Regions from separate parts of the Acetobacterium sp. K1/6 genome, predicted to be linked through region 3. Evidence: riboswitches for the same ligand, from Rfam matches in the RefSeq annotation. Region 3 holds a riboswitch; each other region holds the start of a gene.

Region 1 (4,522 bases), on a different contig from region 3:
CATCATATATGCCGGAATAAAAGACCTGCTTATCCGATTCCTGAATCACCAGCCCAATCGATTTGCGAAATTCATAGAGATTTTTTTTCTTATAGGATAAGGGTTCTTCTTTAAAAAAAACGGTTCCTTCCGTTGGTTTGATCAACCCAATCAGCGCCGACATCAAGGTCGATTTTCCAGCTCCGTTTTCACCGATCAGGGCGATGCAATTCCCTTTACTTCCGTCAATAGAGACACTTTTTAAGGCCTTAGTGCCGTCCGGATATTGATATGTCAAATTATTAGTTTTAATCATTTTTCAGACCTTTCCGATAGCTTACATGAAAATCTCCCTGATATTGCTTTAATTCCAGGGTTTGTGTCATCTCCTCGTAGCTCTGAATGGCCATGAGAAACAAATTGCTTAACATCATTGCAATGGATTGGATGGCAACTTTAAAATTGCGATAGCCAAACCGCAATTCCTGGGCAGTTGCCATGACTTTAAGTTTATCCCAGTAATCAAAGATGAAGCGGTAGGTTAAAACAAATATTTCTAAAAAAGTATTGCTGATATGGGCTTTTTTCATGACTCCGGCGATCTGCATCACCGGGGTTGTGTAAATTAAAAAAAGCATACAGGAAACTCCTGCCATCGCTCGACAGAAAACCAGGCTGGCCAGCACCAGATTGGTGGCAGTGATACCGATGGTAAACTGAAAAAAGTTAAATGCAAATAAATAATCACCACTACCACGACTTCCGCTGGCGATGGTAAACAATAACGCCAGGGCTCCGGGGATAATAAAGAGGGAGTCAAAAATCAGGGTATGCAGATAAATCCGCACCGGAATTTTTGCCCACAATAGGGTACACCCCACCATAACACCAAAAACCCCTGCCATATACAGGGGTTCATTGATGAAGAAAACCGAAAGGAGCATGACTAACGAAACCACTACCTTCACAGTAGGATTGGCATTGTTTAGTTTATTGGTATGGGCAAAACGATCAATCATGGTTGTCTCCTTCTAAGATGCAGTTAATATTTATATAAGTCGCCGGACTTCAGGTTGGTGACAAACTCCCGTACCGACCAATTGTTAATCTGATGTATGCTGCAAGCTCGGACAGGCTCCCGCCGTGTCCGCCTTGATGCACAGGGTCTGACCCCTAGGTCACAACATGATGTAACAAGTGTCGGTGCTGCTTTATCTTACTATTTACACTGATTTATCGGCTTTTTCATTTTTTTTCGACTTTTTATAAAGGTAGAAAAAGCAGATTCCCAGACCGCCGACACCTAAAATCTGTTGGAAGAGGAATAGCTTTTCTTCCATCTCGCCGGGATCAAACAAGCTTTCAAACCAGGGCACATAATTTTCATCGATTGCGGTGATGGCTGTTCCAGCAGCATCATCTGCGCCTGAAAACTCAGCGTCCGGCAAAGCAATCTGAGGGATAATAATCAGTGCGCCAATTAATAAAATCAGAACAACCTTAGTTATCGGTGAGAGTTTCATTTGAAATAATCCCCTTTTCTTTATATTGGTAAATGGCGTTAACCACCAGTACGGTTAAAATGCCTTCGATAATTGCCAGTGGTATCTGGGTAATCGCAAAAATACTTAAGAACTTAACAACGGAAGCTACAATCCCCCCGACCGGGTCCGGAAAGGCTAGTCCCAACTGGATGGAGGTGGTTACATAGGTTGCCAGATCGGCAATAAAGGCGGCTAAAAAAACGGTTAAGGCTTTGGGAACATTGATTTTTGACAGCCCTTTGTAAATCCCGTAAGCCACAAAAGATCCGACAATTGCCATCGAAAAGGCGTTGGCACCCAAAGTTGTCAGCCCGCCATGAGCCAGCAGCAGCGCCTGAAACAAAAGCGCAATGGTACCAACTACTACAGTGGCAAAGGGTCCCAAGAGGATCGCGCCCAAGCCGATCCCTGTCATATGAGAAGAACTCCCCGTTACCGAAGGCAGTTTAAACGCTGATAAGGCAAAGGTAAAAGCCGTTGCTATGGCTAAAAGAACTTTTTGCTCAGGTTTGTCTTTGAATATCTTCCCAACCTGATAGAGTCCGAAGGCGATAAACGGCAGGGCTAGCACCCACCAGAAAACAGCCCAACCAATGGGTAAAAAGCCTTCCATAATATGCATAGCGTTTACAGGCTGGGCAGCCAAAACAACCATTAAAAACGCGATTCCCACAACGGTCATGGTTTTTTTCATTTTCTCCATGCTAACCTCCATTTTATGATAATTTACCGAAAAAAAACCTTTTCCCCACAATAACTATGGGAAAAAAGGTTTTATCATTACACATATCCATCAATTCTATGATTCACACCAAGAACCAACTTTTGTTAATGTTACTAACTTCCCTTTTCCCTGGAAGGACGCTTTAGTACATCATATTAGTAGGTTTCCTGACTTATAGCTTTTATTCTCCTCGCCTTCCCAGACAAAACGTGCCCAGTGGCCAATTTAAGGAGACATAACTAATTACAGTGACCGGATCGTTCTGGATTCTAACCAGATTCCCTCAATGAAATTTTTCATCCTAAATGATTTTTTACATTTTTATTTAATTGTGGTTATATTATAACATGGATACGATAAATGTACAGTTTTTTTTAAGTGAATTAAGGCTAAAAGCAGTTTTACATGTAGCTTTGATGCCTCTCTCTATTTTTTTACAAACCTTCAATAAGGCCCATTAACTGCCCCTATTACGATAGGCAACACTGATCTTTTAATTAAATGAACTGGGAGGGATTCTTATTAACCAATCGTTGTAACTATTAATGAATCATCTTATAATAGGATCTGGCCGTGAGTAGATAAACCCCAGTATACACTAAAGCATAAACAACAACCCCCACAAGCGTGCATAAAAGAATTAGGGGTATATTGGTCAGCCGGAAGGCGGCTAACATTTTAGTAATAACCGGAAAGGCAAAAGCCACGTGGATGATGGCTCCGGCCAGGGGCAGAAAAAATACCATTAAGATCTGCTTGCCAATAGTTTTTTTAACCTCGGTTTTATCCATCCCCACCTTCTGCATAATGACAAACCGTTCGCTGTCTTCATAACCTTCAGAAATCTGTTTAAAATAGATAATTAACACCGTGGCCATCATAAAGAGGGAGCCCAGAAATACACCCAGGAATAAAAAACCACCAAATATTCCATAAAGTTCTGCCAGTGATTCATAAATATTTCTTATCTCAATATCCGGATTGAGCTGACTAACCGAAGCCCTCACCTGTTTTGAAAAATGGTTAATATTATCTTCACTGCCACTGAGATTAAACATCATGGCGTGATGAATCGCTGGTGACTCACTGTCAGCATTGTCTTTATTGGCATTCATGGCCGTGTAAATAGTCGACATCATCTGTTCGTCATTGACAATGATATAATAGCTATTTCCGGTAATCAATTTCTTTTTGAAGTCCATCGGCACTGATTCGAGCTGTTCAACCACCAAAAACAGATTTTCGCCAAAAACCACGGTTTGTTCCTGGTAATTCTCACCGGCTGAAAAAATCATTACTTCATTTTCTGCCAGGGTTTTGTTTTGATTCGTCATCCGGTTGTAATCTTCTAGCGGTACCGTGGTAATCTTACTGATCGTATTATAATACGTTAGATCCAAGTTCTCATCCGTTACCATATCCGGCAGAAAATGGCTGCCCTCCTTAAAGGCCGTAAAAGTACTCATATCAAAAGACAGTTCATTTGTTGTTTCTACCTTGGCACTGGTCTTTTCGGCTACAACAATTTTTTCAATCTCCGAAAAATCGGTGGTTTCAGCCGCACCAATAAAGCTCACATCCATGGGATAGTAATCCCGCCGCATACTTTCCTGACCGATGTATAAGGATACCGTCGTGGAGATCGTGACCAATACCATGGTGCTGAGAATACAAATATTAGCCAGACCGACAGCATTTTGTTTCATTCGATAAATCATCCCGGAAACTGAAATAAAATTTCGGGACTGGTAATAGAACTTTTTATTCTTCTTCAAGCATTTTAGCAGTGTGACGCTCCCCGCTGTAAACAAAGCATAGGTTCCGATGATGACAAAAATAACGGCCACAAAGAAAAGCAGTATCGCTTCAATGGGATCTTGCACTGATAAAGCAATCGCATAGCCAATTCCCAGCGAAATCACGCCGATGAGCGTCATCAACCATGAAGATTTTGGTTCTTTTTCACCATGCTCCCCACCTCTTAATAAATCAATGGGGTTGGTAAGCTTTACCTGCAAAAAATTAGTTAATAGGGTCAAGCCAAAAATAGCCAGAAATACAACCGTCGTATATAACAAACCCATTTGATCAATCTTAAAAGCAAGTGGACTTTTAATATGAGCAAGGTTAAGAAGGATTAGAAACATCAGTTTCCCAATCAGGACCCCACCAAGGAGCCCTAAACTCAAACTGATTACCGTCACAAATAGCGTTTCATAGAATAACACTCTGGCAATATGCTTCTTTTCCATTCCCAGAATACTGTATAATCCCA
Region 2 (4,522 bases), on a different contig from region 3:
GGGCTGTTAAGGAGGTTTGCAGGGAATTTTTAAAGACATGTTTCATTATCGTCTGTTCCTTTAAACCCCGTACCCGACCATAAAGCACATAATTCTCCCGCTTGTTCTGAATCATGTTGTTCCGAATCAACCGGACATAGGTGGCAATATATCCCAGTGACAAGGTCACCGCCGGTAGAATCACCGAAGCCGGAGACGTCATCCCACTGGTCGGCAGCCATTTAAGCTTCACGGCAAAAAGCCACATCAGCAGAATGCCCGCCCAGAAGCCCGGAATCGCCGTTCCCACAAAAACAATCCCCCGCATCGTTTTATCCGTGATGCTATTCTCTTTCACAGCACATAACACCCCGGCTGCCACCGAGATAATAACGATGATCAACAGCGAAACACTGGCCAGATAAAGAGTCGGCGGCAATGCCTTGGCGATTTCTTCACCGACTGGTTTGTTATTGGCATAGCTGTTACCAAAATCACCCTGAAGGGCATTGCTAAGCCAAGTCAGATAGCGGGTCATAAAAGGGTCATCGAGTCCTAATTGCTCCCGCATCTGGGCAATATTCTCTGCGGTCGGGGTGACCTCATTGACCCGAATGGCGACTTCGGCCGGATCACTGGGGCTTAAATTAATTAATATAAAGGCAAAAAAGGAGATTCCGATTAAAATCGGAATCATCCACAGGAGCCTTTTGACAATGTAATGCTTCATGGTCTTACTCCCCTTTATTTTTCCAGTTTGTTATTCATAACTACTTGGAAAAGTACATTTTTTCAAATGGTATTTCATATTGAGAATCGTTAAAGGTTACCCCATTTAAACCATCGATGGCCACCGCTTTGGTTTTTGAGTAAGAAATCGGTATATACACATACTGGTCATTAATATAGGTTAGCACCTCTTTGTACATCTCGGCCCGTTTGGTGTCGTCAGCTTCAATCATGATCTTGGTAATGGTTTCATCCAGCCACTGTTTCTTTTCCAGTCCAACCTGAGCCTGATAATCGCCATGGGCGGGAATTCGCCACGATGAAACATAAGATTGGGGATCGTAGGGGGTTCCCCATGACAAAGAATATTGAAGATCAAAGTCGCCGGTTTTCTGACGATCCAGGAAGGCCTGTTTTTCTTCTCCAAGAATATTCATCTTGATGCCAACGGCGGCCAGATCGGCTTGAATCGAGGCGGCAATAGTACCTTCCTGGGCATTTTTGGAATTATAGGAAAGGGTGATTTCACATTTTTGGCCATCTTTTTCGCGAACCCCATCAGTTCCCAGCTTCCAGCCGGCTTCATCTAATAATTGTTTAGCCTTTTCCTGATTATAAGAAATCGTTTTTAAATCAATGTTACAATAGGGGACCTCTTTTGATAACAGCGTATCCGCCTGATCTTCAGATCCGTTTAAAATTCCCTGAATGATATTTTCCTTATTGACCGCATATTCAATCGCTTCCCGAACTTTAATATCTTTGGTAATCGGTGAATTACTATTGATGAGAATCGCTCTGGACGCTATCGGTTCACTGATATAGGTTTTGTAGGCGCCTTCATCTTCCAGTTTTTTATACGAATCCAGATCAACCTGATCACCATCTGCTCCGAAGAGTAAATCTACTTCGCCGTTCTGAAGGGCTAATAAAATTGTCTGAGGATCTGGCATGACCTTCCAGTTAACGGTTTTTATCTTCGTTTTTTCGCCCCAATAATTTTCATTCTGGGTAAAGGTAGCGTACTGGTTATCAACATGCTCGGATAAAACCCAGGGACCGGTGCCAATATAACCACTCACGCCTTCTTCGGTGGTGCCATTAACAAAACAATTGGGTGAAATGAATCGGAACGGCCGGGTCAGACCCAACTCCACCAGGGTGGGGTAATAGGGTTGCTTTAATACCAATTTGTAAGTGTGCTCATCGACTACCACATTTTCCTTGATCTCATTGACCATATCCAGCCAGGCATGCCGTTCCAGATTTCCGACGATGGCATCCATATTCAGTTTGACTGCCTCGGCATTAAAGGCCGCACCATCCGTAAAGGTAACTCCTTTTCGCAAATGGAAGGTATATTCCAGTCCATCCGCAGAAATTTCCCAACTTTCCGCCAGTGCCGGCTTCACTTCGCCGTCTTCATTTTTCGTGAGACCTTCAAAAACCATGTTTTGAGCTGACATCTCACCCGAATACAGATGCGGGTTAATGTCCCGGATATCCTTGGTACAGGCATAATTTAATGCTTCTTTAGTGGAAACATCAGAGTTTGCCGAGGTGCTGCTACATCCTGCAAAAATACCGGTACACAGCACCGCGGCGACAAGTACCGCTAAACCTTTTTTTAACTTCATTTTCTTTTCTCCTCTAAACTACTTGTTTTATTTGATCAACTTCCAGTTTCATGCCATTGTCTTTTGTAGCAAAGAACCTGAGCTTTATCACAACATTAAAGATTTGTATTTTTGAGGAATTTTTTCCATAAAAAAACCCCACCATCTCAGAAAAGATAGTGAGGTTGCAAAAAAAGCCTGCTAAAAAAAACACCTCCTCTATCACACGTAGAGATTGAGTAATTAAAGCAGGCAGGTCTTCTGGCTAAAGCGTCAACATTACCTCCTGCCTTCCCATATCATGGTGGCATTCCTGGAGGAACTCTTCTCATACAGCGGCGGGACCGCGTGGGATTTTCACCCATCTTCCCTTTTCACCGACCTGTAATACATTGGATTACTGCCGGCACCTGTTTTATTAATATTCAATTTAATTATAAGCCGGTGTTTTAATAAAAAATAATCAAAACACTAAAAAACAGAAACAATCACTTGTCTTTCATTGTTTCTGTTTGTCATTTTAACACGTTTAATCTGCTTTCGCAATCTTTTTAAACCGATATGATATTCTTTTTAAGAATACCTTTATATGCCAGAGAAGTTTACCTATAAGATTGACTCAATGAGTTTTTTAGTATAATCCTGTTGAGGATTTATGATAATCTCATCCGGCGTTCCTTCTTCCACCACATGACCATGATGCATCACCAGAACCCGATCACAGACTTCCTGGACCAGGGCCAGGTCATGACAGATCATGAGTTGTGACATTCCCAACTCTTTTTTTAATTGCGTCAGCAGTTTCATAATTTGGGCTTGAACCGTCACATCAAGGGCGCTGGTTGCTTCGTCACAGATCAGTAGTTGGGGTTTGATGGCAATGGCTCTGGCAATGGAAGCCCGCTGACATTCCCCGCCACTGACCTGATGGGGATAGCGGTCGGCAAATTCAGGGCCTAATTCACAGATGTTGAGATATTTAATGGCTCTCACCCGGGCTTCCTCACGACTGATCCCTTGATTGATCATACTCTCCATGATGCCATCTCCCAGTTTAATCCGGGGATTAAAAGAATCCACTGGCATCTGAAAAACCATTTGAATGTCCCGATAGACCTCCCGCTGGGCTTTCCCGCTCAGACCAATAATGTCTTTTCCACCCAGTCGAATTTCGCCTTTATCAGCCGCTTCCAGACCGGTAATCATTTTTGCCACGGTGCTTTTCCCGCTACCGCTTTCCCCAACCAGAGCCAGACATTCCCCTTTGCAAAGATGAAAGCTGACATCATCAACTGCATGAATGCTTATTTTTCCCTTATGATAGGTTTTACTTAAGTTGCTAACTGCTAAAAGCTCACTCATCTTTCACCTTCTCCGAATTCTTGGGACGGCCTGAATCAACGCTCTGGTGTATGCCTCCTGGGGATCATCGATGACATCCCGGGTATCTCCATACTCCACCAGACGACCTTGACACATCACCGCTACCTTATCGGCCATGTAAGAAACCACCCCAATATTATGCGTGACAATGGCAATTCCGGTTCCAAATTCATCCCGTAGCGCCATCATCTCTTTGACAACCTGAGCCTGAACCGTCACATCCAGAGCCGAGGTGGGCTCATCGGCAAAGAGCAGATCGGGCTCCAGAATCATCGCCATCACAATCCCCACCCGCTGATTCATACCGCCCGATAACTCAAAGGGATAACTGTTTAAAATACGCTCACTATCTTTGAGATTAATCTTGTTAAACAGGGTATCCGCCCGCCTCCTCACCTCTTGACGGTCCTTAAAACCATGTTGTTCCATGGTTTCATAAAGCTGCTCACCGATCGTTCTTATCGGGCACAAGGCACTGCCGCAGTTTTGAAAAATCATGCCCATTTCCGGTCCCCGCATGGTTCTGAGCGCTTCAGCATCGAGGTCAATCACGTTCTGGCCTTTGTAAAAAATGTCGCCACGATTAACCCGGCCGGCGCAGTCCAATAAGCCCATCGTCGCCCTGATCAGGGTGCTTTTTCCGCTTCCCGATTCGCCCACTATCCCCAGAATCTCGCCCTGCTTCATCTTCAGGTTAACACCGGTGACCATCGGCTGTCCGTCATAGGAAATTTCTACATTTTGAAGTTCTAATAATGGTTGCTGCATCGTTTTATCCTTTTGATCGGAATTTTTTTCTCGGAGTTTTTTATGCT
Region 3 (4,522 bases):
ATTCCTAATCGGGTGCTGGGTTTTTCCAGTTTTCTTGACTATACAGTCATCAAACGCTTCCGTGATTACGAATCGCCCCTTTCAGCCAATGACAACATCTTTGAATATTATTGCTCCGGCAACAACCGCGACGGTTTGGCAATTAAGACCACCTGTGAAGATCTCATTAAGCGAGGGGAAGATAATAAGATTTTAATTGTCCTCAGCGACGGCCGCCCCAACGACATTAAGGTGGGAAAGGGTCAGGTTAATAGTTTAACCCAGGCCTATCGGGGTCGGGTGGCTATTTCTGACACCGCCCGGGAAGTTCGAACGGCCCGCCAACAGGGTATTATGGTACTGGGGGTCTTCACCGGAAAAGAGCAGGATCTGATGGCTGAAAAGCTGATCTATGGCAAGGATTTTGCCTATATTAAAGACATTAACCGCTTTGCTGATTTGGTTATTAAGTATTTAAAGCAAATTATTGTAAGTTAAAAAATAAAACCGCTAAGCATCAACTGCTTGATGTCTTAGCGGTTTTTTTGGTACTATTTTGTTATCCTATAATTGTTATCCTCCGCCATAAAAAGATCAAACCGTTTTGTAATAAGATCGATTGACGCTCCTGATTGATAAAACGATGGGAAACGCTTATAGCGTATAGGAAATAATAATATTTTCGTCCAACGCGCGGAAGGTAAAGCTTTCGGTGATAAACAGTTTGACATTTTCTTTATCATAAGATTCAAAACCGATGGCAAAATCCTGTCCGATGGTCAGTTCAAAGTTTGGATTATCATAAGGGATCAGAAAAGCGCCATCAAGAACGGTGCTTAATAGTATTTTTCCACCAATGAGGGCTTCGATCTGTTTAATCAGCGGATACCCATGAGAGCTTATATTGAGACGATTATAAGCCACCTCACCAACAATTAATACAAAGGGACCGGCTTCAAATTTTTCTCTTAGTGTAACCAGGCCTTTTGAGATTGCTTCCATAATTTGGGAGTCTGTTTTACCAAAGGGTATTTTTTCATTAACGGTTACCGATTCCAGACCTTTAATCTGACCAGCTTCAAAGCCTTTATACACGACCGTTTCTTCAAACTCGGCAATTCTTTGGACAGCTTCTTCCAGATTAGTTAAATCAATATCCTTGGCACCACGCGTCAGGTTATCCATCTCCCAACGGTTTAAGGTGAAGCTTATTCTTGCTTCAACAAGTGGTTTGATCTTGAAAACACCGGTTTTAACAAGGTTTTCATCGTCATTAATTAATTCGAGTCGACCTTCCGATACGCTAGTAAAATCAAGACCTTTCGGTCCATTTACCGTGACGGCCTTTCTTGCTGTTAATCGACTTTTTAACACGGCTTCCGCTCGGCCATCAATTTCGCTCCAGGCGAGTTGAGTTAAGGGTGCGATTTCTCTTTTTAACATTTTTTCCTCCTTGATTAATGCGCGTTATTTTTTTAAATCACCGATATGGATACCGGATATATTTACAGACTCGGGTGCCGCTTCATTTTCTTCGGCTTCCAGAATTGAACCATCGACAAACAGGTACGTTCGCAGTTCTTCATCCCATTTGTCCATATTTCGTCTTAACCATTCAATGGCCATGCAGGCGTGTTCAATTTCTTCGTCCCGGTTATGCGCCATAATTCCTTTTAATTCAGGATCACTCGTTGCTGCCACGCGTTGGTTATACCAATCAACAGCTTCTAATTCTTCTTTTAAACTATTGATGGCCCGAGTGATGTTCATCGTTTTTTCATCTAATAATTCAATTGGTTCATGATACTGTGCCATAAAATTTCCTCCTACCTTCTAAATATTGGATATATAATAATTATACCCAAATGATTGTAGACTAACAGGATTTATGTTATCTTTGCAAAAAATTGTTAGTTTAAGTGAAAGCGATTAAGATTTTTAAAGAATCAATGTGTATTGTATCAATGGGTAGATAGCAGGCGCTAATGCTAAAAAAGATCATCCTGATTACGCTCAGGAAATTACTATGATCGGTCAGAATAAACCCTTGCCAAAAAATACGTTTTAGATTAGTATAGAGTCAAACCATGACAGAAGGAATGCGGTGGGAATCCGCAACAGTTTCTTTGCTACTGTAAGGCGATCATGGGTGCAGGTGGTCATTGGGTTATCCGAGAAGGCCGTTTGCAACAAGCCCCGCCAAGTCAGGATATTTCCAAATGGTTAAGATGTTTGAAGCTTCAAAGAAGGCTACAACGTGTGAGACCATTTAGAAATACAGGATTTGGAGAAATTTTTTCCCTTATCTGGACAAAAATATGGCACACATTTTGTAAACCTTTTAAAAAGGTTTTTTTAGCTTTTTGTAGATGTCGAGAAAGAGGAAGAGATGGAAAAAATTAGGATAATAGAGTTACCGGTTGATGTCAATATGCCGATGCTGATGAAAAAAATGAAATTAACATGTGATTCACCAGTTTATGATGAATACCAAAATGCGGTGGAGCTTTTAAGAAACCAGATAAAACCGATGGCGATCATTAAAGCCTGTCCGGTTGAGACGTTTTCGAAGCATTTAGTTGTGATGGATGGGATTAAGTACAAGAGCAAAACCCTTCATTATTTGTTAAAAGACCACGAACAGGTGTTTTTGTATTTGTTGACAATCGGTGAAATGCCAACAAAGCTTCACCAGATTGAACATTATTTTTTGCAGTCGCTTAAGTTGCCAATTATGTATGGTGCCATGAAGCACTTGAAAGCGGCAGTTCGGGAAGACAATCATCTTAAGCAGGTGGGAATAGCGAATCCCGGTCTGATCCAGGATTGGGCAATTCAGGATAGCAAAGCTATTTTTGACAGCTTTGGCAGTGCCTCCCTGCAGATCGGACTAAAGATGGGTAAAGGCTACATTATGCGTCCTGTCTACAGTTCTTCCGGGATTCTCTTTGATGATTTTCAAAATTATTGCGATTGTGCAGCGTGCAGCATCGATGGCTGCATTGCCAGAGAGGAAAAGATGACGGACGACGAAAAAAAGATGGCAAGTGTTGGGTGAAGGCAAACAGCGCGCGATCTTTTATAGAAGTGCCATTTGCGACAAAATTGTGATAAAATAGAAGACAAAACGACAAAGGATAATGACAATGCAAATCAATCGATTGCTAGAAATGGTCTATATTTTATTTGAAAAGAAAAAGATAACGGCGAGCGAATTAGCCGACTACTTTGAAGTGTCTCAGCGTACCATTTACCGGGATGTGGAGTCTCTAAGTGCGGCTGGGATTCCTGTTTATGCTGAAAAAGGTAAGGGTGGAGGAATTCGGCTGCTGGATAACTACGTGATTAAAAAATCACTGCTTTCAGAAAAGGAACAGGTCAATCTGCTGGCATCGCTACAGGGGATGAATGTGCTAAACGGACCGGAGGTCGATCCGGTGCTGAGAAAACTGGCGACCCTGTTTGAAAAAAAAGATGCCGACTGGATTGAAGTCGACTTTTCCCATTGGGGCGGTGATAGCGATGAACGGGAAAAATTTAATGTGCTGAAAAACGCCATCCTTGAAAAAAACAGAATTGCTTTTGACTACTTTAGTGCGACCGGAGAAAAGACCGGGCGCACTATTGAACCGCTAAAGCTCTTGTTTAAGGGGCAGTCCTGGTATGTTTATGGATTCTGTTTAAGTAAAGAGGCGTTGCGCTTTTTCAAGGTCAGTCGGATCAGGCAGCTCCGGCAGTTATCGGAGGCTTTTTCCCGGACCCTGCCGGAGGGCCCTGTTTTTGAAAAACCGGAGATAAGCGCTTCCCAAATCAGGTTGATCCTGAGAATTGACGCGAGCATGGCGTTTCGGATCTATGATGAATTTGATCCGGCCGCGATCACAAAAAATCAGGATGGGTCCTTTGTGGTAGCGAGCCGCTTGCCCGAGGATGGCTGGGTGTATGGCTATATTCTTTCTTATGGTGATGCTGCTGAGGTGTTAGAACCCCAGTGGTTGCGGGAGGCAATTAAGAAAAAATTGGAAGATGGTCTTAAAAAATATCTTTAATATGACATTAGGTGTCAGGTTAAAGGGTGTATACTGAATTTATTAATAAGTTAGAAAGAGGTATACACAAATGGATTATGAATTGGTACAACTAACAGAAAAGCAAGTGGCGGGGCTGAAAATACGCACCAGTAATACCGATCCCCAGATGGTTGAAAAAATTGGTGCCACCTGGCAGCGTTTTTATGGGGAAGGAATTGAAGCCTCCCTGACCGGCAGAAAAAATGAGAAATGTATTGGTCTTTATACCAATTATGAAAATGGTGTGGCCGGCACTTATGACGTGGTGGTTGGTTGTGAAGTTGATGCTGCAGCTTCGCAATCAGAGCGGGTTGAAACCGTAAGCATTGCACCTGGTAACTATGCAAAATTTGTTGTCCATGGTGATGTGCAGCAGGCCGTTGGCGACTTATGGGTGAAGCTTTGGGATATGAAGCTCGACCGGAAATTTAGTAGCGATTTTGAGGAATATCAACCCGGGGAAGACATGGCCA

The links. A riboswitch is a leader RNA that binds a small molecule or an ion and turns the genes downstream of it on or off. The one in region 3 is predicted to bind cobalamin.
Region 1: another riboswitch for cobalamin. It lies ahead of U2P91_RS08895 (energy-coupling factor ABC transporter permease); the one in region 3 lies ahead of U2P91_RS11235 (hypothetical protein).
Region 2: another riboswitch for cobalamin. It lies ahead of nikA (nickel ABC transporter substrate-binding protein); the one in region 3 lies ahead of U2P91_RS11235 (hypothetical protein).

Annotation. Positions count from the first base shown of each region.
Region 1 covers NZ_JAXQGA010000008.1:65,167-69,688, reverse strand. Annotated here, with positions in the region: gene U2P91_RS08910 (energy-coupling factor ABC transporter ATP-binding protein) at 1-295, opposite strand, end outside; gene cbiQ (cobalt ECF transporter T component CbiQ) at 288-998, opposite strand; gene U2P91_RS08900 (energy-coupling factor ABC transporter substrate-binding protein) at 1,203-1,502, opposite strand; gene U2P91_RS08895 (energy-coupling factor ABC transporter permease) at 1,480-2,217, opposite strand; cobalamin riboswitch at 2,387-2,568, opposite strand; gene U2P91_RS08890 (FtsX-like permease family protein) at 2,790-4,522, opposite strand, start outside.
Region 2 covers NZ_JAXQGA010000010.1:45,380-49,901, forward strand. Annotated here, with positions in the region: gene opp1B (nickel/cobalt ABC transporter permease) at 1-709, opposite strand, end outside; gene nikA (nickel ABC transporter substrate-binding protein) at 750-2,345, opposite strand; cobalamin riboswitch at 2,558-2,753, opposite strand; gene U2P91_RS10510 (ABC transporter ATP-binding protein) at 2,931-3,686, opposite strand; gene U2P91_RS10515 (ABC transporter ATP-binding protein) at 3,690-4,475, opposite strand.
Region 3 covers NZ_JAXQGA010000011.1:65,594-70,115, reverse strand. Annotated here, with positions in the region: gene U2P91_RS11250 (cobaltochelatase CobT-related protein) at 1-477, shown strand, start outside; gene U2P91_RS11245 (family 1 encapsulin nanocompartment shell protein) at 634-1,422, opposite strand; gene U2P91_RS11240 (encapsulin-associated ferritin-like protein) at 1,447-1,794, opposite strand; cobalamin riboswitch at 2,028-2,214, shown strand; gene U2P91_RS11235 (hypothetical protein) at 2,369-3,037, shown strand; gene U2P91_RS11230 (helix-turn-helix transcriptional regulator) at 3,126-4,028, shown strand; gene U2P91_RS11225 (GyrI-like domain-containing protein) at 4,099-4,522, shown strand, end outside.